DNA from 4 places in the Alteribacillus bidgolensis genome. Region 3 is predicted to be linked to each of the others. Evidence: riboswitches for the same ligand, from Rfam matches in the RefSeq annotation. Region 3 holds a riboswitch; each other region holds the start of a gene.
What was found. A riboswitch is a leader RNA that binds a small molecule or an ion and turns the genes downstream of it on or off. The one in region 3 is predicted to bind thiamine pyrophosphate.
Positions count from the first base shown of each region.

Region 1: it holds a riboswitch for thiamine pyrophosphate, as region 3 does, so the genes downstream of both, thiD (bifunctional hydroxymethylpyrimidine kinase/phosphomethylpyrimidine kinase) here and CEF16_RS12730 (acetylornithine deacetylase) in region 3, are expected to answer to the same signal.
Region 2: it holds a riboswitch for thiamine pyrophosphate, as region 3 does, so the genes downstream of both, CEF16_RS18645 (thiamine phosphate synthase) here and CEF16_RS12730 (acetylornithine deacetylase) in region 3, are expected to answer to the same signal.
Region 4: it holds a riboswitch for thiamine pyrophosphate, as region 3 does, so the genes downstream of both, thiT (energy-coupled thiamine transporter ThiT) here and CEF16_RS12730 (acetylornithine deacetylase) in region 3, are expected to answer to the same signal.

Region 1 covers NZ_KZ614149.1:3,764,974-3,772,956, forward strand. Annotated here, with positions in the region: gene CEF16_RS18735 (efflux RND transporter permease subunit) at 1-1,492, shown strand, start outside; TPP riboswitch at 1,557-1,670, shown strand; gene thiD (bifunctional hydroxymethylpyrimidine kinase/phosphomethylpyrimidine kinase) at 1,952-2,764, shown strand; gene thiM (hydroxyethylthiazole kinase) at 2,777-3,613, shown strand; gene thiE (thiamine phosphate synthase) at 3,606-4,238, shown strand; gene CEF16_RS18755 (oxidoreductase) at 4,465-5,499, opposite strand; gene CEF16_RS18760 (FAD-dependent oxidoreductase) at 5,881-7,983, shown strand, end outside.
Region 2 covers NZ_KZ614149.1:3,744,248-3,752,230, forward strand. Annotated here, with positions in the region: gene CEF16_RS18635 (2-hydroxymuconate tautomerase family protein) at 17-226, opposite strand; gene CEF16_RS18640 (YbfB/YjiJ family MFS transporter) at 276-1,463, opposite strand; TPP riboswitch at 1,578-1,686, shown strand; gene CEF16_RS18645 (thiamine phosphate synthase) at 1,759-2,367, shown strand; gene thiO (glycine oxidase ThiO) at 2,360-3,505, shown strand; gene thiS (sulfur carrier protein ThiS) at 3,489-3,692, shown strand; gene CEF16_RS18660 (thiazole synthase) at 3,697-4,464, shown strand; gene CEF16_RS18665 (ThiF family adenylyltransferase) at 4,464-5,477, shown strand; gene CEF16_RS18670 (NAD-dependent epimerase/dehydratase family protein) at 5,880-7,028, shown strand; gene CEF16_RS18675 (glycosyltransferase family 4 protein) at 7,146-7,983, shown strand, end outside.
Region 3 covers NZ_KZ614149.1:2,545,614-2,553,596, forward strand. Annotated here, with positions in the region: gene CEF16_RS12715 (CynX/NimT family MFS transporter) at 1-263, shown strand, start outside; gene CEF16_RS12720 (YheC/YheD family endospore coat-associated protein) at 627-3,353, opposite strand; gene tenA (thiaminase II) at 4,169-4,840, opposite strand; gene CEF16_RS12730 (acetylornithine deacetylase) at 4,842-6,128, opposite strand; TPP riboswitch at 6,201-6,303, opposite strand; gene nhaC (Na+/H+ antiporter NhaC) at 6,441-7,880, opposite strand; gene CEF16_RS12740 (proline racemase family protein) at 7,908-7,983, opposite strand, start outside.
Region 4 covers NZ_KZ614149.1:3,779,940-3,787,922, forward strand. Annotated here, with positions in the region: gene nirB (nitrite reductase large subunit NirB) at 1-1,353, shown strand, start outside; gene nirD (nitrite reductase small subunit NirD) at 1,383-1,706, shown strand; gene CEF16_RS18795 (hypothetical protein) at 1,914-2,633, shown strand; gene megL (methionine gamma-lyase) at 2,641-3,816, opposite strand; gene thiT (energy-coupled thiamine transporter ThiT) at 3,925-4,494, opposite strand; TPP riboswitch at 4,570-4,669, opposite strand; gene CEF16_RS18810 (carbon starvation CstA family protein) at 4,896-6,638, shown strand; gene CEF16_RS18815 (cory-CC-star protein) at 6,750-7,016, shown strand; gene CEF16_RS18820 (ArsA family ATPase) at 7,163-7,983, shown strand, end outside.

The DNA.
Region 1 (7,983 bases), 1.2 Mb from region 3:
AATGTTTGTAACGATGACCGATTTAGAAAACAGAGATCAAAGCACAATCGACTTTGTCGAAGAAATTGAAAGTGAAGTTACAAGTGTGGACGCTGATGCTGACATTTCATTATCGACTCAGGCAGCAGTTGGCGGTGGTGAAGCAAATACGGTTGTCTTTTCCGTCAGTGATAATAACACGGAGGAACTAGATGAAGCGGTAACGGCTATAGAAGATGATTTAAACGATGAGGATGATGTTAGAGAAGTAGAAACATCTGCTGATGAAAGAGCACCTGAAATGCAAGTTCGTGTAGATCAAGATGCAGCTCGTGATAACGGGTTAGTTCCAGCGCAAATTGCAGACATTGTTCACAATGTAACACGCGGGGAAACAGCCACTTCTATACAAACGGACCGTAATGACAACTATGATGTGATTGTAAAGTATTCTGAAGAGTCTCTTGAGAATCAAGAAGATCTAGAAAACCTTCTTATTCCTAATGGGGAGGGAGAATACATTGCGCTTGATGATTTGGCTGCGATCGAAGAGGGAGAAGGCCCGGCTGTAATTAACCGATTGGATCAGGAGCGAAGTGTAGAGTTTACAGTAACATACAGTAGTGATACAAATTTAAATGACATGTCTTTGTTGATTGAAGACATTATTGAGGATGCTGATTTAGCAGACAGCACCAGCTACGCTTTTTCTGGGGAGCAAGAATTGCTTGACGATGCAATTGACAGCCTTGTATTTGCGTTTCTGTTAGCATTGTTATTTATCTATCTGGTGATGGCAGGTCAATTTGAATCTTTTAAGTATCCGTTTGTCGTTATGTTCAGCGTGCCGCTTGTCGTTATAGGGGTGATGCTTGCCCTAACTATTACACAAACGCCGCTTAGTGTAACGGTCTTTATCGGTTTGATCGTGCTGGCTGGTATTGTGGTGAACAATGCGATCGTGCTGGTTGATTATATTAACCAAATGAAAGAAAAAGGAATGCCTGCAAGAGAAGCCATTATTGAAGGGGTAAAACAGCGTACCCGCCCAATTTTAATGACAGCTGTCACTACGATTTTAGGGGTTGTTCCGTTGGCTCTTGGCCTTGGAGAAGGCACAGAAATTCAGCAGCCAATGGGGATCGCTGTGATAGGCGGACTAATCAGCAGTACATTCCTTACATTGTTTGTCATTCCTGTGGTTTATAGTTTCTTTGATAAAGAGACAAGAAATATGAATAAACGATATGTAACGCCTGAAGGCAGGGTTGTATATTCCTATGAACTTGAACACTATTTCCAGGAAAGTGCTGCTCAAGAAGAAAATATGCTTCCGGAAAGCACCGATAACGAACCGGGATCAGGTAAAAACATTCACAGTACAGATCAAAATGAACATTTATCAAAAGATGATATTATTTATCTGTTAGAACGTATTCTTCAGCATTCAAAAGGAAAGTCCAATAATGAAGAACAAGAAAACAAAGAAGATAGAGACAAAAAGAATGAGTAACAAGTAGAAGCTGTTATTTGACACTGTCATCGGTGTCAAGTAACATGGAAATAACTTAAAACAAATGATCCACTAGGGGCGCTGTGATAGCTGAGATGATGCAAATTGTTTTTGAAGCATCGGTCCCTTTGAACCTGATATGGGTAATACCATCGTAGGAAAGTGGAGCGAAGACTTGTAATGTGGTATTAATATGTCGACCGCTCTCTTTTCGGAGAGCGGTTTTTATACTATCGGAAAGTTTAACTTTGCTAAGTATAAGTTAAAGAATAAGGCTTCCACAATTTGGACTTGGCGGCAAGCCGAGTAACTCTGTTGTAAAAATGGTGATGTTAATCAGGATAAGCAAATCAACGGCACACGTGCAATTGCCGCACTGCCATAGGCTGCGGCGTTTTAGGCGGTTTTTTTACAAAGGTAGACAGGCAAAGTTTTTCAACTTGATGAGGAGGTAATAATATGAGAAGAGTACCAAGTGCTTTATCAATTGCTGGGACAGATCCAACCGGCGGAGCAGGAATACATGCTGATTTAAAAACATTTCAGGAATGCAAAGCCTATGGTATGGCCGTGGTCACTTCAGTTGTAGCTCAAAATACAAAAGGGGTCCAGGATGTTTGGCATGTCCCGCTTGAAATGGTGGAAAAACAAATGAAAGCAGTTTTAGAAGATATTCGGCCAAATGCTGTGAAGACGGGCATGATTGCTACACCGGAAATGATTGAGAAAGTGGCTGATTTGTTAGACGGACAAGATATCCCTCTCGTAATCGATCCGGTTATGGTGGCAACAAGCGGTGACTCACTAATGGAACAGGAATCAACATCGTTAATGAAAAATCGTTTAATGCCTCTTGCTCATGTGGTTACGCCTAACATAGCAGAAGCTGAAACACTGACAGGATTAAGCATTAAAACCCAGAAGGAAGCAGAACAAGCAGCTAAAATGCTTGTAGATGATATGGGTGCGTCAGCAGCAGTTGTTAAAGGAGGGCACTTTACAGGTGATGCCACTGATATTTTATACGTTAACGGGCAAATCGATTATTTAACAGCCCCTCGAACTGATACAAACCATACCCATGGTACAGGCTGCAGTCTTTCCGCTTCTATTGCAGCTGAATTGGCAAGAGGAAACACTATTAAAGAAGCTGTCACAAACAGTAAAACGTTTATTTCTCAAGCCATTCACGACACACTGGGTATTGGTAAAGGAAACGGACCCGTAAATCATTGGGCTTCTCGATTAAAAAAGGATGATATTTTAGTTTAAGGAGGAGCTGACGTGAGAAGTAAAGAAGCAAGTAAACTTTTAGAACAAGTAAGAGAGCAAAAACCATTAATTCATAACATTACAAATGTGGTTGTTACCAATTTTACTGCAAACGGCATTCTATCTATGGGTGCTGCCCCCGTAATGGCGAATGCTGTGCAGGAAGCAGCTGATATGGCTTCAGCTGCGGATGCGCTCGTTTTGAACATTGGCACCTTAAATGATGCACAAATAGAAGCAATGATGCTAGCAGGAAAGGCCGCAAATGAAAAAGGAATCCCCATTGTGCTTGATCCTGTAGGAGCTGGAGCGACGGCTTACAGAACAGAAACGGCTCGTAAGCTTCTAGAGCAGCTAGATATTACGCTGCTCAGAGGTAATGCGGCGGAAGTGTCTGAGATAGCAGGTTTAGAGAGTGATATTCGCGGCGTAGATGCTTCAGGTGGAGAAAAAAATATGGAAGCTATTGCCTCTCATGCGGCCAAGACCCTAAATATTGCTGTAGCAGTGACAGGAGCCAAAGATGCTGTAGCTGATAACAAATGTTTATACTCGATTAATAATGGTCATTCCATGCTGACAAGGATTACAGGTACTGGATGTTTAGCTAGTGCGGTCATTGCAGCCTTTCTGACTGTAACAGAAAAAACCGCCTCAGGAGCCGCTGCAGCATTAGGTTATTACGGTATTGCAGCAGAAAGAGCAGAAGGATTTGCATCAATGCAAGGTCCTGGAACCTTTCAGATCGAATTACTTAATGCCCTTTACCACGTTGGAGAAATGGATTTCAAACAACAACTCAATATTGAAAAAGAAATATTAGATCGCGGGGGTTCAACTCATGAATAAAGAAAATCTTTTGCTTTATTTTATTATGGGAAGTAATAATACATCACAACCCCCTTCACAAGTTTTGAAAAAAGCAATCAACGGAGGCATTACATGCTTTCAATTTAGAGAAAAAGGCTCCGGTGCGTTAAAGGGAAAGGAAAAAGAAACACTGGCAAGAGAACTGCAATCCATCTGCTGCAAACACAAAATACCGTTTATTGTAAATGATGATACAGAACTTGCTATTTCTTTACATGCAGATGGTATTCACGTGGGACAAGATGATGAGTCTATCCAGGAATTAAAGAAGAAATGTCCATCTTCTATGATTATTGGTGTCTCTGCTAAGACGATAGAAGAAGCGGAAGAGGCAGAAAGGCAAGGGGCTGATTATATTGGAACCGGGCCGATGTTTATGACGACGACTAAAGAGGATGCCGAATTACCTATTGGACCCGAGGGCATATGGGCGTTGAGAAAACAAGGCATACAGCTGCCAATCGTCGGCATTGGCGGCATCAATGAAACCAATGCTGTGGAAGTAATTGAGGCAGGTGCGGACGGGGTTTCCTTTATATCTGCTATCAGCCAGGCTGATGATCCAGAAAAAGCAGCCAGCACATTAAAAGACAGGTTAACCTAAAGGAAAATTTTCGCCACACTGTTACCGGTAAACAGGATTAAACCACGGTTTCCACCATGAGGATTGGTGAAAACTGTGGGTTTTTTATTCTAAGAGTAAGAATCCTGCTGCTTGAGATGTAAAACTAAGAAATTTTTAATAAACGTTCGACTTATAGAAACAAACACTGAAATAGAGAACGTATTAATTCCTCTCGCGGCGTTTTGCCAATGTTAGCACCATAATATTAGGAATGAAAAGATACAACAGTATGATTTTGACTGCTTTTCTCCGCTAATTCTATAACTTTAATAACGCGGGCTGCTTCGTGTGCAGTTACAGGTGGTTGATGACCTTCTAAAATAGCATCACGAAATTTGATATAGTATTGTTCGTATGCTCCTTTTACACTTGGTATGTTTCTATTTCCATTTTCATCTGTCAGGATGGCCTGATTATCTTTTAAATCTTCTCCCCATCCTTTATCTCCAGGTTTTCCGCCAATCTTCAACATGTCTTCCTGGGAATCCAGTCCATACTTAACGAAGCTTCCTTTTGTACCATGAACAATGTATCGGGGGCTGTCACCAATTGCCATCGATCCTGAACGAAGGATCACACGTTTATTTTCATATCCTAAAATAACATGAAAATAATCTGCGGTTTTTCCGCCTTCACGCTGCACCTGGATATCTCCGAAAATCGTCCCGGGTTCTCCGAATAACAAAAGAGCTTGATCAACCAAGTGGGAACCAAGGTCATACCAAGTTCCTGAACCAGGAAGATTCTGTTCCCTCCATCTATCCCTTACGTCAGGACGGAAACGGTTCCACACCGCTTCGTATGTATGTACCCTTCCAAGCTCTCCGTTTTCCATACATTCTTTTAATGTTAGAAAATCATTGTCCCAGCGTCGATTATGGTAGACGCTTAAAAAAAGTCCTCTCTCTTCGGCAATGACGGTTAGTTCTTCTGCTTCTTGTAAGTTCGGTACAAATGGTTTTTCCAACACGACATGCTTGTTGTGCTCTAGTGCTTCTTTTGCCAGTTGATAATGAGTAGTATTTGGCGTAGTTATAATAACAGCATCTAGTTCAGAATGCCGGCACACGTCTTCTGCACTGCTCATTACTTCAGCTTCCGGAAGCTGGCCTTTTACCTTGTCAGGATTAGAAGAGGCAACGTGGGTAATTTCTATATTTTTTACAGTATCAATTACAGGAGCATGAAAGGTAGCCCCAGAAAAGCCAAAACCTATCAATCCTGTTCTAATATAAGACATATGATCACTCCTCTTGTGGTGGCATACATTATCTCTTGGTTCTTACTTCGTGAACGTATTGGTTTTTCCTTCTTCTCGAGCGCTGCTAAAAATGTGGTTTGCTGTCAAGTCTATAACTTTTAGACAAAAATTCTTCTCCATTCCTATTTTTCAGCACTGCAGAGGAGGACAGTTGACAATGAAACTATGCCACGCAGAACTAAACTACTTGATCACTCCTAGACACTAACACTTATCCCAGAAGTTATCATTTCTAACATAATAAAATAAAAAACTATGTCATGTTTCCTTCCTAACTTGTAGAATATCTTTTTTAAATAAGAAACAATGAAAATTAAGAATGTGAAAATAGAGATGGAACGTTCTGCTGGAGGGAGAAAAATGAGAAAGAAACTAATTATTATAGGAAACGGTATGAGCGGATTGCGTTTCATAGAAACGATCATTTCTCACGATAGTGACTCTTTTTCTATAAGATCTTTTGGTGAGGAACCAACGCTTCATTATAATCGTGTCAAACTTTCTTCTTATTTACAAAATGAAACAAATGAAACTTCTTTGTTTTCTCATACAGATGCGTGGTATAAGGAGAACCGCGTACACATGCATGTAAATGAACAAATTATTCGGATAGATACAGATAAAAAACTCGTTTATACGAATAGAAATGAAACATTTCCGTATGATCAATTAGTTTTAGCAACAGGTTCAAACCCAGTTCAATTAAATATCCCGGGACATGATAAAAAAGGAGTATATACTTTTAGAACTTTGCAAGACGCAAAGGACCTTAAAGCTCTGGCTGCAAAAGCACAACGAGGTATTATAGTAGGTGCTGGATTTTTAGGATTAGAAGCAGCTTATGGTCTTTCTAAAGCAGGGATGGACGTAAACGTCATTCAAAGAGGCGATACTTTATTGACTCCCCAGCTAGATGGCACTGCTTCTCTATATTTACAGAGGGAATTAGAAAAGCGTGGTATCTCTTTTTATTTCGATCAATCACTTGAAAGTATAAAAGGGAAGAAACGAGTAGAACGCGGGATCCTGCAAGATGGTACGGAAATTGATACTGACCTGGTACTCTTTACGGTTGGCATTAAGCCGAATATAGAAGTTGCTAAAGAAAGCGGGATTAAGACAAACCGCGGCATAGAAGTTAATGATTATATGCAGACAAGTGCAGCGGATGTGTATGCAATAGGAGAATGTATCGAACATAACGGTATTTCTTATGGACTTGTTCCGCCAGTATATGAACAGGCTGAAATTGCTGCAAGTCATATTTGTGATAAGCAGAAAACAGCTTATAACGGCTCACCGTCCTACAGCCATTTAAAAATTGCTGGTATTGATTTGTTCACTGCTGGCAGCATCGAGGAATCCGAACAAACAGATAGTATTGTGCATGCGGACAGCACGAAGCCGCTATATAAAAAATTGGTACTCCAAGATGATGTGATTAAAGGAGCTATTTTATTTGGTGAAACTTCTTCAGCAGATGATATTTCAAAACGAATTATTATTCAAAAAGCCTTATCTTTTCAAGAAAAAAACCAGCTGCTTTCCGATAAAAATATGAATGAGGAATTGATTGATTCTTCTCCAGAAACTATTGTTTGTAAATGCAATCAAGTAAACAAGCAAACTATTCTTCAACATATAGCAGCAACAAAAGACCCAAGCCCGAGTACTATACAGGCTTCAACGAAAGCTTCTTCCTCATGCGGCGGCTGTTCAGGGGACGTTTCAGGTCTGCTTCGTGTTTTTGATCAATGTAAGCACCAAGCACGGAAAGAAACGATGTGCTCTTGTACTTCCTTAGAGGACGAAGAGGTACGGGAATTAATATATAAAGGAATTTGGAAAGATATATCAGATATAATATCTTCGGTTGAATGGAGGACAGAAGGATGCGATACTTGTTTGCCGGCCCTTCACTATTATTTGTCTGTACATGGACAGACAGAGCTGACTTCACCTCCGTGGATTCATAAAGAAGAGACCGGCGCTGTAACTATTGAATCCCTGCCCATAAAAGAAGATGTAACACCAATAGTATTAAGTACCTGGATACGTTTGGCCGATATTATGTCTTTTTCTTCCTTGAAAATGACTGGAGACCGCAGAGTAATGCTGACCGATGTATCCATGAATGATGCAGAAATGGTTTGTGAAGCGACTTCCACACCGATGGCTGCACATCCATCAGCACAATTAGAACCGTTTTCCTTAAAAGTGCCTGATGGAAAAAGCGAGCTGGAAGAATTGGAACATTTCTTATTTCCGTTATCGTTTCCCGCCCCATTTTCTATAGAAACAACAAAAACGTACCCTGCTTCCGTAAAACGTAACGGATTCACCCTTGTCAGAAGCGGGGATACGTGGGAAATGCACGTTAGTGGAAGTGAGGATCGTCTTATTTTATATGTGTTTTCAAGCGCAGATCTAAAGGAAATAACAGCAACCATCATACAGTATTAC
Region 2 (7,983 bases), 1.2 Mb from region 3:
CCCTGCTTTTGAATAGTTATTCTCCTCTTTTTCTCCGTTCTGTAATAGGTTCTGCTCCAATGCCCCAGTTGTCTGTTTCTACTTCATCAATCACGACCACAGTAGTGTTAGGATTTTTACCAAGTACGTCTTGTAACAACTTGGTACTCCCAGCAATGAGCTCCTTTTTTTGTTCAGCAGTTACTGGCTCTTGTTCTTTTGTAATTTTAATATTAATGTATGGCATACATATTCTCCTTTCTATCATTTCAGTGAAGGGTAAGAAACTTTTGATTTCATCTGTTTTTTTGCAGTCCTTGTGCTATCCCAAGACACCCCATTCCAGTTAAAAGTACAGCACCTGCAAAGTAAAAAGAGGAAGATAGAGCTGCTGTTGCCGATATGAGTAAGCCGGCAGCAATGGGTCCGATCATTTGGCCAAGGCTGTAAATGAAAGTAAATCCTCCAATTATATTATTACTTTGTCCCGCAGCAGCATTCCTCGCTTCTGCCATAGTTAGTGTCACAATCCCCATAAAGGTTGCTCCAAAGAGAAAAGAGCCAACTAATGCTCCGAAACCATTAAAGAAAATCACAGGGAAAAGAACACCTGATATTTGCAGAAAAAAAGCAGCCTGCAGTGCAGCAAGGTTTCCAATTTTAGAAGCAACTCCAGACCATATAACGCATGAGGGAGCAGCAGCCGCACCGACTAAAACCCAGCTTAAAGAAGGGTTCGATTGAAGCATCGGAATTTCAGCTGCAAAAGCGACCAAATAAGTCCCGCTGATTATGTAACCGATTCCTTCGAGTCCATAAGCGGCGCAAAGCCACGGTAATATCGTTTTCGTTTTTGACTGTACTAGATTATTTTCTGCGTTTTTTATTTCAATGCTCTCTTTTTCAGGTGCTTCAGAAAGTCTTTTCCAGGTAAATAATCCTAGAATAGTGGATAGTATTCCAAGAGCAATCCAAATCCCTGCCCAGTCAAATGAAATGGATAATAGCGGTACAAGAAGTCCAGTTGAAAATATACCTAATCCTACTCCTCCAAATAGGTATCCTGTCCAAGAAGCATGTCCTGCGCTGACTAGGTAATCTATAACAATACTTGAAACAAGAACAAAAACAATACCGCTTGTTACCCCAGATAAAAAGCGTAAAAGATGCCAGATTAACTCATTTACAACAACTCCCATCAAGAAAGTAGAAGCTATGTTCAAGATCAAATGAAAATATGCATAATAGGCTTTTCCTTTTTTCCATGCCATTTTTCCTGCTAGAAGAGCACCTACAAGATAGCCAAAGTAATTGCTAGAAGCCAAGTATCCGGCTGTTTCATTATTTAAATGTGTTGCTTCTACCATTAATGGCAGGATGGGAGTGTAAGCGAATCTGCCAATACCCATTACGACAAACAGAGCTGCCATTCCTGCTGTTAATATAAGTATTGCATATTTTTTTGAAGGAAGTACTTGTATCATAAATAACACGTCCTTGCTTTAACTTCCTATATTTTACCACAGTTGCCGTTAAAATCACTTTTCTTAGTTTGACAGATTCGGCATGTTTGTTTTAAAATTTAGAAAAATACTAAATACAACCACTAGGGGTGCCTTAAAGAAAGGCTGAGATTAAAGTGAACCTTTAAAACCCTCAGAACCTGAACTGGATTATTCCAGCGGAGGAAAGTGGAGCGAAATGGACATAACAGACAAAGCTGACCAGACCGCTTTCCACTTTCAGGAAAGCGGTCTTTTTAAATGAAGAGGAGGTATTATGAAACCGTTCTTACACGTTATTTCTACTGGAAATCAATCCCTAGAAAGGTGGTTGGATATAACCGCCAACGTTCATTCGTACGTAGATTTCATTCACATTCGTGAAAAGCTGTGGGATGAAAAAAAAATGGACGCTGCAATATTGGGATTATTAAACGCAGAAGTACCTCCTCATAAAATTATTCTTAATAATCGGCCGGAGTTGATAGCTTCGTATGGTTTAGGAGGCGTTCATTTTCCTGAAAACGTACCTATTCATAAAACTGTTGAAGATAAATGGTTAACAGGCTGTTCTATTCACAGCAAAGAAAGCGCTGTAAAAAAAGAAATGGATGGTGCAGACTATTTATTTTTTGGACATGTTTTTGAAACAAACAGTAAACAAAATACTCTTCCAAGAGGTTTAAAATCGCTGCAGCAGGTTGTAAGTTCAGTAAAATGTCCGGTTATAGCGATAGGAGGAATCACTTCTGAAAGAGTGAAGGATTGTGTTTCTCACGGAGCCAAAGGTATTGCTGTAATGTCTGGCATCTATGGAGCAGCCCAACCAATCGAGAAGGCAAAAGCTTATCAAAAAGCGTTAAAAGAGGAGGCATTACATGAATAAAGCATATGATGTGCTGATTATTGGCGGCGGTGTCAATGGCTGCTCTATCGCTTATCAAATGTCCAAAAGAGGTTATAGAGCAGCTGTGCTTGAAAAAACTAGAGTTGGTGCAGAAGCATCCAGCGCAGCTGCTGGAATGCTTGGGGCACAGGTTGAAATCAAAGAAAACGGTCCTTTTTTTGATTTTGCGAGAAAAAGCAGAGATATGTTCTCTGAATTGGTACCTGAATTAGAAGAAACGTCTGGAATTCCCGTGTCTTATGTACGGAATGGAATGCTGAAAGTGGCTCAGGCTGATACGGAAGTAAATCATCTTTTAGACATGCTCGCTTTTCAAAAAAAGGCGGGAGAACGAGCAGAGTGGAGGGATCCGAATGAAATCTCTGTCCAGGAGCCTAACATAAAGGGTGATATAAAAGGAGCCCTTTATATTCCTGGAGATGGCCAGGTGAAAGCTAAAGAATTAACCCAGGCCTATGCACGCGGAGCAAACCTATTAGGAGCAGATATATACGAATTTACTCCTGTCACAGGATTGTTGGAGGAAAATGGAAGAATAAATGGGGTGACGACGCCTTCTGGCTGTTTTTATGCCGAACATGTAGTGCTTGCTGGCGGGGCCTCGACTGATTTAATTCCAACTGCACAAACGTATATCCCTTCTATGATTCCAGTAAAAGGCGAGTGTATATCAGTCAAACCTGCAAAACCAATAATGAAAGCAACCATTCATGCTTCTGATCTTTACCTTGTTCCAAAGCCCGGCGGAACCATTATTATAGGTGCAACCGAACAAAATGGCCGAATGGATAAACCGGTTAGTGCAGGAGCTGTTCAGGAACTTCTTTCTAAAGCAATCCGGCTTGTCCCTGACCTTCAGAACGCTGAATGGATAGAGGCATGGAGCGGTGTGCGGCCGCAAACGATTGACGGTATGCCGTATTTGGGCGCTGTTTCCATAAAAGGATTGTGGATGGCAGCTGGCCACTACCGTAACGGTATATTGTTATCTGCATTAACTGGGGAATGGATGGCAGATTTGATAGAAGGTACTGCTGAAAATGAGGAATGGATCAGGGCATTTGATCCATTGCGTTTAAAAGAAGGAAAGGAGGATCTAGTTGAAACTAATCATTAACGGCACGACAAAAGAAATACCTGATAATAATTCCACTGTGACATTACTGCTCAGCCATCTACAAATCGGTCAAAAAAAAGCTGTAGTAGAAAGAAATGGAAATATTTTAGTCAAAGAACAACATGACAATGAACCCGTGAAGGACGGGGATAAATTTGAAATAGTTCATTTCGTTGGAGGAGGATAATACGATGTTAAATATCGGTCCATATACTTTTCAGTCGAGGTTATTTCTAGGAACCGGAAAATATGCTAGCGGGGAAGTGCAAAAGCAGGCGGTAGAGGCTTCTGAAACGGGAGTGCTTACGTTTGCCGTAAGACGAATGAATATATTTGATGACAGTCAGCCAGACCCATTTGAAAGCATGGATCTCAGCGGGTTTAAACTGCTGCCAAATACTGCAGGTGCAAAAACAGCAGAAGAAGCTGTACGAATTGCAAAAATGGCTCAAGCAGCTAATATGTGTGACATGATTAAAGTAGAAGTTATTGGGTGTGACAAGACGCTTTTACCTGACCCGATAGAAACGATAAAAGCTACAGAAATGCTGCTTGACGAAGGTTTTATTGTTCTTCCTTATACGTCTGATGATGTTGTACTGGCCAGACGTCTGCAGGAGCTTGGCATTCATGCCGTTATGCCTGGCGCCTCCCCAATAGGTACTGGGCTTGGGATTATAAATCCATATAATTTATCTCACATTATCGAACAAGCTGAAGTTCCTGTTATTGTCGATGCTGGGATTGGCAGCCCTAAAGATGCCTCTTACGCAATGGAACTAGGAGCTGACGGGGTACTATTAAACACTGCAGTGTCTGGAGCTGGAGATCCTTTGAAAATGGCGGAAGCAATGAAATATGCAGTGGAAGCTGGCCGTTTAGGATTTGAAGCGGAACGTATTGAAAAGAAAATGTATGCCCAAGCAAGCAGTCCGGTTGAAGGAATGAGCAAGCTTTGATGGAGAGCCGTTATTCCAGGCAAGAACTCTTTTATGGAATCGGTAAAACTGGCCAGCAGCTCTTAAATACCAAGCACGCAGTCATTGTTGGAGCCGGAGCACTAGGAAGTTCAGCCGCAGAAACACTAGTACGAGCAGGAGTTGGGAAAATTACGATTATTGATCGTGATTTCGTTGAATACAGCAACTTGAACCGTCAGCAGCTTTATACTGAACAAGATGCAAGAGTAAAACTGCCAAAAGCAGAAGCAGCTAAAAATAGATTGCAAGCAATAAATACGGAAACAGAGATAATAAGTGTTACAGGAGAGGCTGACTTTTTTGTATTAGAGCAAGCACTTCCAGCAGATTTGTTTATTGATGCGCTGGACAATTTTGATACGAGAATGCTTATTAATGATTTTTGTCAAAAACATGGCCTGCCATGGATATACGGAGCTTGTGTGGGCAGCTATGGCATTACTTTTACTATTCTGCCTCAAAACACCCCTTGCCTTCATTGTTTAATGGAAGATATTCCACTTGATGGGGAAACGTGTGATACAGCAGGGATTATTGCGCCGGCCGTACAAATGGTCAGTTCGCATCAATCCACAGAAGCGCTGAAAATTTTAACAGAAAACTGGTCTGCCTTACGAATGAAATTATTATCATTTAACCTTTGGAACAATGAATCTTCTGCTATTGATGTTAAGTTGTTAAAAAAAGAGGACTGTCCATCTTGCGGTAAAGAAGCCTCATATCCATTTTTGGAATACAAAAACCGTGCAAAAACAGAGGTGTTATGCGGGCGTAATGCCGTACAAGTCCGGCCGGCAGAACAGCAATACCTGGCATTACCTGATTTAAAAAAGAGATATTCAAAAGCCATTCAACAAGAAAATAAACATCTTATTGTCCTAAATCTTGAGGGCAAACGATTTGTTATTTTTCAGGACGGCAGAACGATCATACACGGAGAAAACGATAAATCCAGAGCTCGGGTCTTGTATCAAAGATATATAGGTGGATGATTTTGTAATATCGATGCATGGAGCTGTTCCAAGTTAGGTTGAACAGCTCTTTTTAGGTATAGACCGACACTTTTTGTCTTCAACGGATCTAGTTAATTAGTTCTGCAACGTAATCGCAAGTTTTAAAACACAGGCCACAAGGAAGGACATTCTCTATTTTTTAATTGCTAAGCGGATTGTGAGAATATAGTTAAAATTGATAAAAGGGTACAATGAGAATGGAGAGAAAGTATTAGAAGGAGTATATTCTTTTAACAGTGTAATATTTGCGAAATACAGCAGAACATGATACCTTTTCTATGGTCCCATATTTTAAAGCTTAAATATGAAAAAACGTCTTTACGGCGTTCATATAGAATCAATTTTAGTAATAGAAACTATTTCAAGAGTGGAGGTAGTAACGTGAATATTATCGTTGCTGGCGGAGATGGATTTTGTGGATGGCCCACGGCCTTGTATTTATCAAAACAAGGGCATGATGTGTCAATTATTGACAATCTGGTAAGAAGAAAATATGACGATGAGTTAAGGTCAAACTCAATTACTCCAATTGCTTCATTAGAAGAGCGTGTTCAAAAATGGAAAGAACTAACTGGTAATGAAATCCGTACATACGAAGGCGATCTCAACCATTACGACTTCTTAAAGGAAGTACTTAAGCGCGAGAAGCCAGAGGCATTCGTCCATTTTGCCGAGCAGCGTTCAGCTCCTTACTCCATGATTGACCGTGAACATGCTATATATACCCAAGTTAATAATGTTGTAGGCACCTTAAACGTTTTATATGGCATCAAAGAAGTAGTTCCTGACTGTCATTTGATTAAACTGGGGACAATGGGAGAGTACGGAACTCCAAATATTCCAATTGAAGAGGGTTATTTAGAAGTGGAGCATAAAGGGCGTAAAGATGTCCTACCTTACCCAAAACAGCCAGGCTCTTTTTACCACCTTTCCAAAGTGCACGACAGCCATAATATAATGTTTACATGTAAAATTTGGGGGATACGAGCAACAGATTTAAACCAGGGAATTGTTTACGGTCTTGATACCGATGAAACACAAATGGATCCAGTTTTAGCTAACCGTCTCGACTATGATGGGGTGTTTGGAACAGCTTTAAACCGTTTTATTATTCAGTCTACGATTGGACATGATCTCACTGTATATGGAGAAGGCGGACAAACTCGTGGCTTCCTTAATATAAGAGATACCGTTAGATGCATTGAAATCGCAGCAGAAAACCCTGCTGATAAAGGAGAATTCCGCGTATTTAACCAATTCACAGAAGAGTTCACTGTTTTAGATCTTGCCAATAAGGTTCAAAAAGTTGCAAAAGAAGAAGGTTATACCATAGATGTGGCGCATTTGGAAAACCCTCGGGTAGAGCTTGAAAATCATTTCTATGAAGCAGTTAATACCAAGCTGAGAGATCTTGGACTTGAACCTCATCTTTTAACTGATGAAGTTATTCGTGAAATTTTAAAAACGGTAGTGAACCATAAAGACCGGGTTATTAAAGAAAATGTATTACCAAACGTTACGTGGAAATAAAGCAAAGCCATCGCACTAGGCAGTAAGGATTGAAATATCCAAAAAAGCTTGGCCTGCTGCTGAATCCTTATGCGAATGCAGTTATTTTGTAATAAGGGAACAGGGAGTGTACTCATTGTGAAAATTGCTATTGTAACGGAAACGTTTCTTCCCTCTACGGATGGAATAGTTACTAGGCTTACAGCATGTATAAGATGGCTGCTTCAAGACGGGCATGATGTCAGAATTATTGCGCCGGATCTTGGTGTATATGAATTTGAAGGAGCGGAAGTTAAAGGGGTGCCAGCGAGCACTCTTCCTTTTTATCGCTCTAAACAGTTTGCTCTTCCGAACCCGATTGTAAGAAAATATCTGAAAGAATATGAACCTGATGTTGTCCATGTAGTAAACCCTGCTATTCTTGGTTTTTCTGGTGTAAGAGCCGCAAAAAAGCTTGAGTATCCATTAGTAGCATCTTATCATACGAATGTAGCTCAATATTTAGATTACTATAACCTCTCCCTATTTAAAGGTTTAATATGGTGGTATTTTCGAAAACTCCACAATGAAGCGGATTTGAATTTATGTACCTCTAATACAGTGCAACAGGAACTTACAGAACGTAATTTCTATAACGTGCATGTCTGGCAGCGAGGCGTTGATACGGAAATGTTTCATCCGCAAAACTATGATTCCTCGATTCGTGAGAAGCTTACAGACGGACAGCCGGATCGAAAGCTTCTTCTGTATGTAGGAAGACTTGCCGCAGAAAAGGAAATTGAAAAGCTTAAACACGTATTAGATACGTCTGAAGAATTTACTCTTGCTATTGTAGGAGACGGACCGCACCGAGAAGCGTTGGAAAAACATTTTGAAGGGACAAAAACTGTTTTTACCGGCTATATGCATGGAGATCAATTAGCCAAAGCTTTTGCCTCTGCTGATGTGTTTGTTTTTCCATCTACGACAGAAACAC
Region 3 (7,983 bases):
GAGTTGCACAGGGAGGAGCCATCAGCTTGGCATTAACCTTACTGAGTCTTCGAGCAGCCAATGCCCGCCACGCCTCCTTACTTTCCGGCATGGCACAATCCTTTGGTTACTTGCTGGCAGCAGTCGGTCCTGTGTTCATGGGATTTTTGTATGATACCTTTCATACATGGCAGCCATTTCTCATCGTCTTATCTGTTGTCGCCATGTTTATTTTATGGTTTGGATTGAAAGCAGCCGAAGATAGATATGTACTGGCAGAATAAACAATACAGTATAAGAAAAACTCGGCTTACCGCCAAGTCCAAATGTCGGAAGCCGTCGTTTTACTTATACTTTAACCTTTTAGCAAAGTTAAACTTTCCTAATGTACAAAAAGCCAGGCTGGAGCAATTCCATCCTGGACTAACCTAGCGGGAGAATATAAAGGGAAATATATATAAGGGAGTTCGTGGATGATTGACATCAACTATCGATAAAACTAAGTGAATATACAGGATTATAAGATGCCATTATTCCCGAAGACCTATTCCTGAGAAAAATCAACGAACTCTTAGACTTTTCTTTTGTCTATGAGGAGTTCAAGGCCTGGTATTACATGATAACGAGGGAAACGCCAAGTTTAGGTGTTACCCTTTAAAGTCGCTTATATATTTAGCATACTGTAGTGGATTTAAAAAAACACGTTTTATCACATCTTTGTCATAAGACTTGTAGAGAGAGTTATATCCAGGTTTTGCATTACATTCAATAAGCCAAATGTTAAAGTTATGGTCTAAGGCAAAATCTATCCCTAACTCTCCAAAATCTCCATATGCATTTTCCATACATTCATAAGTGGTTAACAAAAATGCATCTATCTTGTTTTTTAATTGAAATATATCTATATTTATCTCTGATGGAAGTTTTTCAAAAAAGTCCTCGAATCGATGTACTTTGGATCCTGTTCTAGTACTTGTTAATGGTGCATTCCTTTTCCCGACCCTAACCGGATACGACGTAATATCAAGCTTTCCTTCCCTGTTTTTCTGTACAGTCGCTCTCATATCAACTGGGCAATCTAGGATTTTCAATACATTTATTGCTTCTTGAATAATGAACTTCTTACTATCAAACTGCTGCTCAAATATTTTAACTAACTCTTTTATATCACTAACAGTACTCTCAACAATTCTGTCACTGATATAGCTATACTTATATTTATCCTTTGAAAGCTTTATCACCTGCATGACACCTTTTCCGTTATTACCATAACAATCTTTCATATATAATGCATTACTTATTTTAAACATTTCTCTTAAATCTTTATATCTTCTATAAAACATTGTTTTAGGTATAAAATTGCTTATTTCCTTATACCTGGTTAATTTCTGATGTAAATCCCATTTATCAAATGTGTGCCTCGTGTTTAGCTTTTTTAATGAATTTGATTTTTCCAATTGTTCTCGAATAAAATCTGATTTTGCTTGCTGCTGCGGCAGCACGCCTCCTCCACGATCATATAAAACATCAGGCAACGGAAATTGAGATGTCTCCCAGTACCGCTTCTCCGTATTGAAATACGTTCCCAGTATTTTGTGTCTAATAAAATCAACATCATGCAGCGAGAAAAAGTATAATACTGTTCCAGCCTTCTTATTTGCTTCTATCAATTTCAACTGTCTGAATATTGGATTTTGCTTTCTCAGTTTCCGTATTACACCACTGCTTATAAAGACTCCTATAACAGGCCCTATACATAACTGATTTTCATTAATTCTCAGCGAATATTTACTGCCTTCTTGAAGCCAAGTCATTTTTTTAAAGAATTGTTTAGGAATGTATGCTATCTCTTTAGTTTCATTTGCAATACAAGAAACGTTTAATGACATACTCCCTGCTTTGAAACTGATATTAGAGGAATCCTCCAGCTTTTCATAAATGTGTTTAGGTAATGTAATGTCAGTGGCATTACCTTTATCCATCGCTTGCCGTAAAGTAATAGACCAAGCATTCTTAGTTAAAGTTCCATTTTTTTTACACGTTAAAAACTTAGCATATTTTAGAACATGGATAAACTGCGATCCAACCTCTTCTGTATCATCTATTCCTGGTACAGGATCTTTATCAGGTTTAGAATTAGCTTCAATAAACCAAAGTCCTCCTTGATCATCAATTGCCATGTCCATACCTAGTTCACCAAGAGTACCGAACTCTTTTTCGATATAAGTTGCGATTTTTATCGTTTTGTTATAAATTTCTTGTTCAGTTGGAATAGCATAATTATTTAAACGGTTTAATAGATCATAATAGTCCCTATAATTAACGACTCTTCCTCCAATATTTTCATTGGTAATAGAATAATTCTCTTGTGCCAATCGTATTTGACAATAATCAGCTTTCCATTTTCCTTTATCATTTTTCTGAATTAGAACTCTTAGATCCATTTTTTTACTATTAAGTTTTATCAAAGGTATGCCCTGTTGAATAATAAAAGGTTTGTCACCAACAAAGGAATCAATATGACTCTTTACACCTGATTCATTATTTATAAAAATTTTTTGCAACCCTTTATTGTAAAAATTAAGAATAAAACCTCCATCACTCTTTTCAATAGACATTACTTCTATGCCGCGACTTCCATAAAACGATTTCAAAAATACATGTTGGTACTTTTCTAACATGTATATTACCTTATCAAATGTTTTGTAGGTAATTGTATGAGGCAAGTACTGCTTAACTTCATTGTACTTGTATAAAAGCTTATGAACTTTCCATTTCCCTAAAAAATCACAATTATTAATGAGCTTCATGGCAGGATGCGTTGTAAATTGGTTACGAATATGTTTAACCAATGGCTTTTCCTCTCGTTGGAAACCAACACCTCGATCATAAATTACATTAGAAAGAGGTAACCAGTAATCCAGCCACTTCCCCCATTTAGGTGCATAAATATATCCTTTCACCTTGTTTTCAAACCACTTTATATCATTAATGGAGAAATAGTATAATAGACAACCTTCTTGCATACCTGCTTCCATGTGTTTTTGCAAACTGAAAGGAATTTCTCCTTTTGAAATATATTTCATATACTTTGTATTAACAAACACACCAACTACGGGGCCTAGATAAATATTTGTTTTTTCTTCCTCTACCCATATATTAAGGTGTAGATTACTCAATAATAAAAGGTTATGAAAAATTTCATTTGGCACATACATATATTCAGTATCCTCTTTGTGCCCTTCTATAAATACCTGTTCATGTAATTGACCAACGCAAATATTATAGAATATTCCCTTCTCTAAACCTAATGAATAAACTATTTTTTCAGGCAAATAAACTTTATTACTTCTTTTATTATGAGATTTTTTCACCTTTATCCTCATCATTTCCTCCTAAATATCCAACCGTTTATATTTGCCCATATCACTAAATAGAAATCTATCCTTTTATAAGCACTTTTGAACCTACGCCTATTTGTACCAAATGTATAGACGATCGGCACAAGGCTTTTATGCATTTATATATTGTTATTCTGACTAGAGGATTAGTGTTCATATTCATAACTCCATTAGAAGAAAAACCTAAAAAGCCTCCCCTTCACGGTTGGTTTCCTTCCGTTTAAAGGGTCTTTAGTTCGCTTAGTTCATTGCCATTTTAAGCATATTTTTAAGACAAGTCTTTTCGGATACACCGCATACTTAAAACGGTCTAAAACAGCCATAGCACTAGGAGCTGATTGAATCCCAGCCCCGAATAATAAAATCCAACATTCCTTGACATTCTGCGGAGCATAAGCTTTGATCCTTTTACCAAATAATACTTGATCTACGCCTAAAGCATTAATAGCCGGTTAAAAACCGGCAAAACGATAACTAAAATGGCGATCGTATCCATTAAGTAATTTAAATTTTGTTAACGTTTAAACATACCTTATTCAAAGCTTCCCCTTCTAAATTTACAAAACGGAAACAAAAACAAAATCACTACATTCCTAATATAGAGCAACACTTAAAAGGTTTTAATACTATAAAAACTGGTTTCTAATATCTAAATCTACCATTCTCCGCAATACCAAGGATTATAAACAGTTTATTAAGATAAAAACATAGAAAAACCCGAATAATCAGCACTTTATACGTGTCAGTTATCCGGGTTACAAGTCGTTATAAACCTTTTTATATCCGAGTTATTCGGTAGGCCACATTTCCCCTTTATACGCCATATCCCAAAACATATACTCAAACCGCGTCGTGTTTAAGAAAATTTCCTCAAGGTGCTTTAGTTCATGCTCTGGTTTTCCATGAGTCAGCCGATCAAGCATGTTGATCGTCCATTGGGTTAACTCCTGAAACTCGTCGTCGGCATACATGTTAATCCATTCGCCGTAAAATTCGTGGTCGCTTGCTCCAGGAATCTGAGAAAGAGATTTTCCAATTTCCGCATAACTCCACATACATGGCAAAAGGCTTGCAACCAGTTCTGCAAGACCGCCGTTTTGTCCGACTGCCAGCATATAATGCGTGTAAGATACAGTAACAGCAGCTGGTTTCGCGTTTTCAAGTTCTTCTTCACTGATATCAAATTTCTTCGCATACTGGCGGTGAAGATCCATTTCAGTGTTTAAAGTAGAATCCAAGAGTTTTGCGAATTCACCCATCGTTTTCACGTCGGAGGCTTTCGCTGCGCCGATCGCAAACAGTTTTGAGTATTCAATTAGGTATAAATAATCCTGAATCATAAAATAACGAAATTTTTCTCTATCAAGTGTTCCATCACCCATTCCTTGTACAAACGGGTGATTATGATTCTTTTCCCAAATCGGTTTGACATTTTCATATAGTCGTTCGCTAAATGCCATATTAATCCTCCTCCCTTTCTGTCGAGCACCAGTTATAAATGAGTGAAATCATTACTTTTGTGAATTGGACAAGCTGATCAATAGAGACTGATTCGTTCACCGCGTGAGCATTTTGAAGATCCCCCGGGCCATAAATTAAGGTCGGGATGCCAGCGTCGCCCAGCCAGCCTCCATCGGTAACGGTTGGAGACATGCTGATTGGCGCTTTTTGACCAAATATGTCTTGATGTGCTGTTTGCAATACTTTTGTTCCTTTACCATTTTCCTCAATATCTAACGAAGGAAAAATTTCGCCGCGGTCTTCAATCATCGACGTCCCTCCCCATTCAAATAATGGAGGGTTTTCTCGCAGCCACGGGTCAGCGTCAGCGACACGGCGAATATGATCTTCGACTTCTTTTGCTACCATGTCGTGATCTTCATCTGGATAAAAGTGTACGGTAATCCAAAGCCGGCATTCATCTGCGACAAAAGCAGCATGGCGCCCCCCTTCAATGACTGCCGGATTTATGGTGTTCATCCCAGCTGGAAAACCAGGATAAGATTTTGTAACGGCCCAGTGTTTTTCCAGCTCTTGCAGTCCTTCGATGATTTTCGTCATTTTCTCAATAGCACTTGCCCCTTTCACACCGCCTCCAGCATGAATCATATTTCGGCGAGTAGCGTCATGATACGTCTGCGGACTTTTCACCGTAATCCAGCCGGTGATGACGCCGCCCTGCCCTTGAATATTCAAGTCACTTGTATCCACAACCACGGCTAAGTCGGCACTGTATCCTCGTTTGCAGCATTCCAGTGTCCCAGCTTCCCCAACTTCTTCTCCTATAACGGATTGAAAAATAAGATCTCCGGGCAGGCGGATGCCTTGTTCTTGCAGCAGTTTTACCGCAAATAGCGCTCCAGCAAGGCCTCCTTTCATATCCGCTGTTCCTCGGCCGTAAAGTCTGCCGTCTGCTGCCACTGGCTCAAATGGACCGTATTTCCATGATTCATTCTCTTCATCGACCTCTGCGACATCCATGTGTCCGTTAATAATAAGGCTTTGATGTGTTTCAGGATCTTCACCTTTCCACGTCCCGACTACGTTAGGATCACCGGGATACACATCCCAAACGTCTGTGTTAAAGTCGTGTTCTTTTAAAAATTGTTCGATAAATTGCTGTGCTTCTTCTGTGTTTCTTGCTGGCGGGCTCGGTGTTTGAAAGCGGACTAAATTTTTTACAAGTTCAAGAAGTTCATCCTGTCTTTCTTCCACCAGTTGATTTAATTGCCAGAGTGTTTTTTCCACCTTATCCCTCCTCTTAAAAAATAAAAACCACTCTAGCGAAGAGTGGCTGTACATATTATGGTTGTCCCATACTTATATCCGCTCACACTTCCCTACGCTAGTATTAACTAGTTCAGGTTATAGGGTTAGGACAACCGCCCTTCTCAGCTGTATAACAGCACCCCTAGTGTCAAGCCTACCTATTTTTTTGTTGGAATCCTTTAAAGACAACATAGCATAGAATAATCATATTTAAAACTAAATTTTCATATTTTTTTCACCCTGGCTGACTCAGTCGAACATTTTATATTATACTATTTTTCGAAGTTCTTGTTATGCTTCAAATTTTGTTGTATTCACCGTTGAATCTTCGTAATTTTCTGTATACTCTTTGCCTTTTGTGTACCATATAAACTTGCCTGTAAAGCCGTATAGGAGAGTAATAATAATTACAAGGAAATGAAACCATAGAAAAGGCAAGTACGCCATTGTTGAGACACCTAATGTTACTGCCATAAAAACCCCGCCATCTGACCAAGGGACCATAGGCGTTGTAATAGTTCCTCCTGCTTCTGTGTTTCTTGAAAGTACACGTTTATCGATATTTAAGCGATCATAATTTTCTTCTGTGATTTTACTTCCGGTAATTACAGAAACATAGGCAGCACCGCCGAAGAAATTCCCAAAAAATGCAGCAATTAATGTTGTTAGTGTAGTTTTCCCAGCATTATCGGCCCATTTTAACAATGTTTGGCAGATGACATGCAGGATACCAGCAGCTTCCATTAAACCCCCTAAGCCTAATGCGAGTAAAATTAATAAAATAACCTCTAGCATGGACACCATTCCGCCACTATTTAACAAAGTATCCATAAATTCAATACCTGAATCGATGGAATACCCTTGATAAGAGGTTTGAATGGCATCTAAAAACGGAATGCCCTGAAATGCAAAACCCCAAATAACTCCTAAAAACGCACCAAACGTAATAGTAGGAATGGATGGTTGCTTCATCGCTAAAAGAGCGATAACAATGAGCGGCGGAACCAGCATATACCATGATATATTAAATTGACCCTGCAGCGCTCCCATAGCTTCTTCGGCCCTTGTTAAATCGACGCTGTTTCCTACATAGAAAAAGCCAACAAATATGAACAATAGACTTGCGATTCCAAAAGCAGGACCGCTTACATAAAGCATTGACTTAATATGTTCAATGATATCTACCTTTGTTAAAGAGGCGGTCATTACGGTTGTATCCGATAATGGAGACAATTTATCGCCCACATAAGCACCGGAAATGACCGCACCTGCTACTAAGGGGAGAGGGATTCCAAAGCTTTGTCCAATACCAATCATTGCAATCCCTGCCGTACCTGCCGTTCCAAATGACGTGCCCGTAGCTAGGGAAGTAAGCGCACAAATAATAAGTGTAGCAAACAAGAAAATGTTTGGACTTATAACAGATAAACCGTAATAAATAATGCTTGGGACGATGCCTCCTGCAATCCAGGTTCCAATTAAAGCCCCGACAGTAATTAAAATAAGCACCGCTTCTAATCCATTCGATATTCCCTGGAGCAACCCATCTTGAAGCTTTTTGTAACGCAGTCCTATCCACAGCCCGAGTCCTATCACCATAAACCAGGAAGTAAATAATGCTAATTGAATAGGAAGTTCCAGCAAATTTATAAAGCCAAACATAATGACAATAAATAAAATTAAAACCCCTATCACTTCATAGACTGTCGGTAACCTCGCTTCTTTTTTCAAACCCCTCACCCTTTCTCATTTATTATTTTAATGATCTTCCATTTCAGGAAGCAGCAAAAAACCTTCTGTCAAAGGATCTTCCGGATCCAAAAAAAACTGATGT
Region 4 (7,983 bases), 1.2 Mb from region 3:
AATAAAGTAGTTGGATCTGTTCTATATGGCGATACTTCCGACTCTCCGCGCCTGCTTGACATGATGAAAAAAGGGCAGGATATTTCGGATATGAACAAAGCGGTTATTCTGCCTTCTGAGGATGAGAATAGTTCAGGAGAAAGTCCAGTGATTTCTATGGAAGATGATGAACAGATTTGTGATTGTAATGGTGTTTGTAAAGGAGAAATTGTAGAAGCAATTAACAACGATGGACTTTCTACTGTTGCCGACGTGACAAAGCACACAAATGCAGGTCGTTCATGTGGCGGATGTAAACCGCTTGTTTCTGATTTATTATCCGCAACCCTTGGCGATGAAGCAGTAAGCAATCAAAAGGAGCCTATGTGTGGTTGCACAGACCTCTCTCATGATGAAGTATCAGAAGCTATTAAGGAAAAGCAATTATCTTTCACTAGAGAAGTAATGAATGTGCTTGGCTGGGAATCAGAAGAGGGCTGCTCTAAATGCCGGCCAGCTATCAACTATTATCTTGGGCTTAATAAGCCGGAAGAGTATGAAGATGATCATACGTCCCGCTTTATAAACGAAAGAGTACATGCAAACATTCAAAATGATGGTACCTATTCGGTTGTCCCTCGTATGTACGGCGGGGTGACTGATCCTGATCAACTTCGTAAAATCGCGGACACTGCTGATAAATATGAAGTGCCGATGCTGAAAGTGACAGGCGGACAACGTATCGATATGCTTGGTGTAAATAAAGAAGATTTACCTTCAATTTGGAAAGATCTTGGTATGAATTCAGGCTATGCGTATGCAAAATCAATCAGAACCGTAAAAACATGTGTTGGGGAAGACTTCTGCCGCTTTGGGACCCAGGATTCTATCGGAATGGGTATTCAAATTGAAAAGAAGTTTGAACGCTTGAATACGCCTCATAAAGTGAAAATGGCAGTATCAGCCTGTCCGAGAAATTGTGCTGAATCTGGAATCAAAGATATTGGTATTGTCGGTGTCGAAGGAGCTTGGGAAATGTATGTTGGCGGTAATGGCGGTGTTGATTTAAGAGGTGGAGACTTATTCTGCAAAATCGAAACTGGAGAAGAGTTGTTGGACACTATGAGCGCCTTTTTACAATATTACCGTGAGGATGCACGCTATCTTGAAAGAACTTCGCATTGGGTAGAACGTGTGGGACTTGACCATATTCGATCTGTAATATTAGAGGACGAAGAAAAACGCAAACAGCTCATTGAAAATATGGAAAGAGCTCTGCGTGCGCGTCCAAAAGATCCATGGGCGGAAGTGACCGAAAACGAAGCGAAGCAAAAAGAATTGTATGAGAAAAAACAATTGGAAGTTATTCAATAATTTTTGATTAGAAAAGGGGAATAAAAAAAATGCAATCTACCAAAGATGAGAAGCAAGTGATGATTTGTCGTATCGATGATTTAGTAGAAGGTGTTCCAAAAGAAGTCATCGTTAATGGTGAATCGATTGCTGTATTCAAAACAAATAAAGGTAAGGTTAACGCATTGAAAAACAGCTGTCCCCATAAAGAGGGTCCTCTCTCTCAAGGGATAGTTAGTGGTGATCACGTGTTTTGTCCGCTTCACGATTGGAAAATAAGCGTAGAAACAGGTTTGGTGGAAGCACCTGATGAAGGCTGCGTGAAAAAATTCCAAACAGAAGTGAAAAACGAAGAAATCTATCTCGTTTTATAACTTACCTATGAAACTGTCATTCGTGTATCACGAATGGCAGTTTTTTGTGGGGGGCGAGTTTCTAGGTCTTGAGCGGCATTTAGACGATTGACTTAACGAAGAAGTGGGAAAGTTTACTACTGATATATGCTTTTTTTGGTGTGAGGTTTTTTCATTAAGATGCAAGGGGAAACTTTTAATATTGCTTCAGGGAGAAGGGAAGGTAATATGACATTTGATTCGCTTGCATTAGTTCTTGTATATCTGTTCGTGCAGTTATTTGCCAATAAAATTATTTCGTCTTCCGCAATCGGCCGATTCAAGTGGCTTTCTTTTTCAGGCGGGGTTGCCGTTTCTTATGTATTTGTATATGTACTTCCATCCTTACATAAAGAGCAAGAAGGTTTTTCCGAAACAAAAGGGCTGACGATGGAATCGGAATTATATATTTTGGGGCTCTTTGGGCTGCTTATTTTCTATGGAGTACATAAAGCAGCAGAAAGAGCAGCTAGGGAACATGAACAAGGAGAAGGTCACTTTTTCTGGATTCAAGTGGTTTTTTTTGCGCTGTATAATATGCTTATTTCCTATATTATTTTTGCTTCTGATATAGAAGGTATTGAAGCCGTGTTTTATGGTGTTGCGGTTGGATTTCATTTTATGGCTGTTTCTCACGATATGTGGAGGGAAGACAGCAAACGGTACGAGTCACTAGGAAGGTACCTGCTTGCTGTCGGAATTGTGGCCGGCTGGGTAACAGGGGTGTTTGCTCCGCTCCCTTCATTTGTTCTAGCTATTGTGTTTGCATTTATTTCCGGGGCAATGGTGTTGAATGTTTTGAAAAAAGAACTGCCATCTGAGGAAAATGCACATTTTAAAACATTTTTGGCAGGATCTCTTGGTTATACACTCATTACCTTAGCATTAAAATACTTTTTTAACTGGTAAAAGGACATTATAAGGCATCCAAAGCTTGTTCAATGTCCTGCCATATATCTTTTTCTGCTTCAAGTCCTGCCGACAGCCGTAATAAGCGATCACTAATCCCCATTTTGTTTCTCGTGTCGTAAGGGACAACAGCATGGGTCATCGTGGCAGGGTGTTGAATTAACGTTTCTGCATCTCCTAAACTAACCGCAATTCGAATCATTTCAAGACGATTCATAAACGACTGAGCTGCTGCTTTGTTTCCTTTTAGTTCAAAACTTATTAATCCTCCGAAATGATCCATTTGCAAAGCTGCTAATGAATGTTGAGGAAAGTCCGGGTCGCCGGGATAGTAAACTTTTTCGATTTTTGGATGCTGTTTTAATCGTTCACTGAGTAATTTGGCGTTATCAGAGTGACGATTCATCCGTAAAGACAAGGTTTTTATACCTCGCAAAAGCAGCCAAGCATCAAATGGTCCAAGGATACCTCCCATGTCTTTTTGAGAGGAACGCCTTACAAGAGATATAAAATCTGCGCTACCTGCTGCAAGGCCGGCGATTACATCTCCATGACCCCCGATGTATTTTGTGGCACTGTGTAAAACGACATCTGCTCCTAATTCCAGCGGCCTTTGTAGAACAGGGGAAGAAAAAGTGTTGTCCACGATATAGAAGAGGTTGTGCTGCTTGGCAATGTTACTAATCATTTGCAAATCAACTAATTTCATCGTTGGATTAATGGGTGTTTCTACGTAAATAGCTTTTGTTTGCGGTCGTAATAATGATTCAATGGTTTCTTTCTTATCCATATTGACAAGACTAAAATCAATATTAAATCGTTCTTTTAACATTTGAAGGAGACCAAAGGTACAACCATATATACCTTCTGAAACAAGAATATGGTCACCCGTTTTTACAACCGAGGTCAACACAGCAGAAACGGCGGCCATCCCGGAACTAAATGCTATTCCCTCTTCCCCGTTTTCAAGGTCAGCTATTTTATATTCTAGTTCCTGAACAGTAGGGTTTCCTAATCTGGAGTAAACAAAGCCGTCTTCTTCTCCGGCAAACCTTCTTTCTCCTTCCTCAGCAGATGTAAACGAAAAAGTAGAAGTTTGAAATATTGGTGGTATGAGACTACCGAGGTATGACCGGCAAGAATAATTTCCGTGAATCAGGCGGGTATCGATATTTTTATTCATTATCGTCGTTCCCCTTTTTATTAAGATAAGGCTTCTATATATGTATATAAAAAGGCCTCCGTTACATGCACATCAGTGTGCGAAAGGCAACGGAGGACCAAAAAATGATTAAGCAGCAGAATGGACGCTGCGCCCATCATAGAAAAACTGAGGCCTATATTTTGAAATAAGGATAACGACAAAGATGGTTATAAGCATTTCAGGAACGAGATAAGAAGCATTATATACTGCTGAATACGTTACAACCGGTACACCGTCTGGAGCATATTCACCAAACCATACTAACCCTGCACTGAAATGGTCGATAAAACGAAGAAGCGTACCAAAAGCAACCCCAATAATGATCAGGAAAACGGGCACTTCATGTTTAAAGTTATTTCTGCTGACAAATAAACCAGCCAGCCCAAGAACGGCATAAGCAATCGGATATTCGAGTATAAATTGTATAGGATGGACAATGATGGCGCCGAAAAGAATTTGAAGGATTCCAGTTAAAAAACCGGTCATCATCCCTGCTTTCCATCCTCGGCGAAAAGCAATAATAAATATGGGGACCATAACTAGTGAAATGGATCCTCCCATCGCCCATGGAGCACTAAATTCAATATAGCTTAAAATAATTGACAGTCCTGCCATAAAAGCAATTTCTAACATAATCAGCAAACGATTATTCTGCATAACTCAAAAAATCCCCTTTCGCTGCCACTGGGGGAAGAGGGGATGGTGTTTACAGACAACAACCTGTAAGTAAGAATGCTTGTCACACCACTTCCCTACGCTGGTCTCAGCCAGATCAGGTTCTAAGAGTTGAGACAATCGTCTCTCTCAGTCAATGACACCCCTAGTGAACATATAGAATTTCTTTTAATGTAGCATATATTAAAATGTTTGCAAACGAATGAGATGTTTATATATTCCATTTGCAAATAAATATATTATTCGCAAAATTATATTTTTTCTTTTATAATCGAATTGTTAAAACATAAAAACGTATGAATAAGGGAAGGTGGTGAGATTAATTCTGTAAGCGGTATCAGAAAAAGATATAAAAAGACAGTTGAAAAGGAGTGTGAACGGTTATGCCAGCTATTGTTTTAGCAATTATCGGGTTAATTGTGTTTGCTCTTGGTTATCGTTATTATTCTAAGTTTATAGCAGAGCGTATTTACAGGCTGGATCCTAATTATCAAACACCAGCCTATCAATTCCGGGATGGTGTGGATTTTGTACCGACAAACAAATGGGTGCTCTGGGGCCACCACTTTACTTCTGTTGCTGGAGCAGCGCCCATTGTAGGACCGGCAGTAGCTGTTTATTGGGGATGGCTGCCAGCCTTTTTATGGGTCGTATTAGGGACCGTTTTTGCAGCTGGTGTCCATGATTTTGGGACGCTTGTCCTTTCTGTTCGCAATAAAGGGCAATCGATTGGAACCCTGGCGGAACGTATTATTGGAAGGCGTGCAAAACTGTTATTTTTGTTTATTATTCTAATTTTGGTTCTCATGGTCAACGCAGTATTTGCCTGGGTTATTTCGAATTTATTCATAACATTTCCAGCAAGCGTCCTGGCGGTGTTTATTCAGATACCGCTTGCGATTTGGATCGGTTATACGGTTAATAAAAAAGGAAAAAATATGCTTATGCCATCTCTTGTAGCACTGGCTGTAATGTATGCAGCAGCAGTTATTGCCAGCACTACTCCTGCTTTACAAATCGATTTGGTATCTTATTTTGGTGGAGAAGAAGCAACCGGCTTGTTCGGTTTAGATGCAGTTTCATCGGCATTTTTAATTTGGATTGCTGTCCTCATGATTTATGTTTATATTGCTTCGATTCTTCCGGTTTGGAAGCTTCTCCAGCCGCGTGATTATATTAATTCGCATCAGCTGGTGGTAGGGCTTGCTATTTTGTACCTTGGTTTATTTTTCACGTGGCCGACTCCTGAGGTAACAGCGCCGGCTACACGAGAGGTCACAGACGTCTCTTGGTTCCCGCTTCTCTTTATTACCATAGCCTGTGGGGCAATTTCCGGGTTTCATGGTCTGGTTTCTTCTGGAACCTCATCGAAACAGTTGAATAAAGAAACGGATGCACGTTTTGTTGGTTATTTTGGTGCAGTCGGAGAAGGAACTCTAGCACTTGTAACCATTTTAGCAGTGACCACCTTCTTTGCTTCACAAAGTGATTTTCTATCCAGCTATGAAAGTTTTAATACAGCAAATGCGGATGGACTTGCCCATTTTGTTGGAGGTGCGGGGCAGCTCGCAACCGGGCTTGGTTTACCAGCAGGCGTAGCGGAAACAATTGTAGCAGTAATCGTTGTTAGCTTTGCTGCGACGACACTTGATACCTCTGTACGTTTAATGAGGTATATTATCTCAGAACTCGGACAGGAGTATAGTGCACCTGGCCTTACGAAAAAGCATGTAGCAACAAGTATTGCAGTAGGAGCAAGTGCACTGCTTGTATTACTTCCTGGAGACCGTGGTTTTGGCTCGGGAGGATATTTACTCTGGCCATTATTCGGTACGTCAAATCAGCTCCTTGCGGGTATAAGTTTGCTGCTTATTTCCATTTGGCTTAGAAGAAAAGGACGAAATTTCTTGTTCACCTTTATACCAATGATCTTCTTGCTTTTTATGACGATGTGGGCAATGACAAGTCAGGTCATTTTCCAGTGGTCTTGGTTAGGCGACGGAGATGCACAGATTCTTTTATTTGTGCTAGGAGCTATTATATTAGCATTCACTGTATGGATTTTGCTTGAAGCTATAGCGCTGTTCCGAAGAGAACCACCAAATACTGATCCGGACAATGATTAATAGAATCTTTACGTGGCAAAATAAATTCAATAACAGGGGCTTATCGTGTGGGCAAATCTGTTCACCGGCAAGCCCCTTCACTATCTGTCAATATAGATCGGAGGGAGAGAAATGGCCGATAAGAAGATGAGCTTAAAGAAGCTGATGGAATTTTATGATGAAGTGCTGCGGCTCCCCCATCGTGCCGAAATCAAACGTGAAATACGGGATGAAGACGATCTTTTTTTACTGTTATGCTTTTCAGAATTACTCGGCCTGCCGAATCCAGTTTCTTACTATACATTGGAATTATATCCAGAAATGGTGGAAAGGTTTCACGAATGGCACCTGCGAATGGGAATGGATAAATCTCCGCTAAACGGTATACGCTGCTGCTAATAGAAGAGGTGCCAGCGGTGTTTTTTATACTTTAGGAAACTTAAATTTGCTAAAGGATCAAAGTATAAGTAAAACTACGTCTTCCGCCACAGGAGTCAGCGGCAAGCCAAGTTTTTTAGCAAACAGGTTTTGAAAGGAATGAAATAATGGAGAAACTGTTGAATTATGAGATTTTGTTTTTTGGTGGAAAGGGGGGTGTAGGAAAATCGACTTCTTCTTCTGCTTTTGCTCTCACTGCTGCAGAAAAAGGGAAGCGAACCTTGCTCGTATCAACCGATCCTGCTCATAACCTAAGTGATTTGTTCGATACAGACATTGGCGATAAAAGAAAACAGCTCACCGAAAATCTGTGGGGCATGGAAATTAGCTCCGAGAAAGAATCCAAGCGCTACATTAATCAAGTGAAAGACAATTTAAAAGGGCTTGTGAAGTCCCACATGGCTGAAGAAGTCAATAGACAGATTGATATGGCTGCTGTGTCTCCTGGTGCAGAAGAAGCGGCATTGTTTGACAAGCTGGTTCAGATAGTGTTAGAAGAAAAAGAACATTTTGATATCATAGTATTTGACACAGCACCTACTGGTCATACGGTGCGGCTATTGTCCCTGCCTGAAATGATGGAAGCATGGATAGAAGGGATGCTGAAGAGAAGACAGTCGATTAATGAAAATTATTCACAATGGTTAAATGACGGAGAACCAGTGGATGATCCGATTTACAGAGTGCTTATGAATAGAAAAGATAGGTTTTCCGAGGCGCGAAAAGTGTTGATTAATAACAAACGAACTGCATACATATACGTGCTGATACCGGAAAAGCTCCCAGTTGCAGAAACGAAGCGAGCTTTACAGATGCTAGAACAGGCCAAGTTAAAGGTGGATACATTAATTGTAAATAAATGTTTACCAGAACATGCTGGAGACAGTATGTTTATTGAGAAACGAAAAAAACAAGAACGCTCTTATAT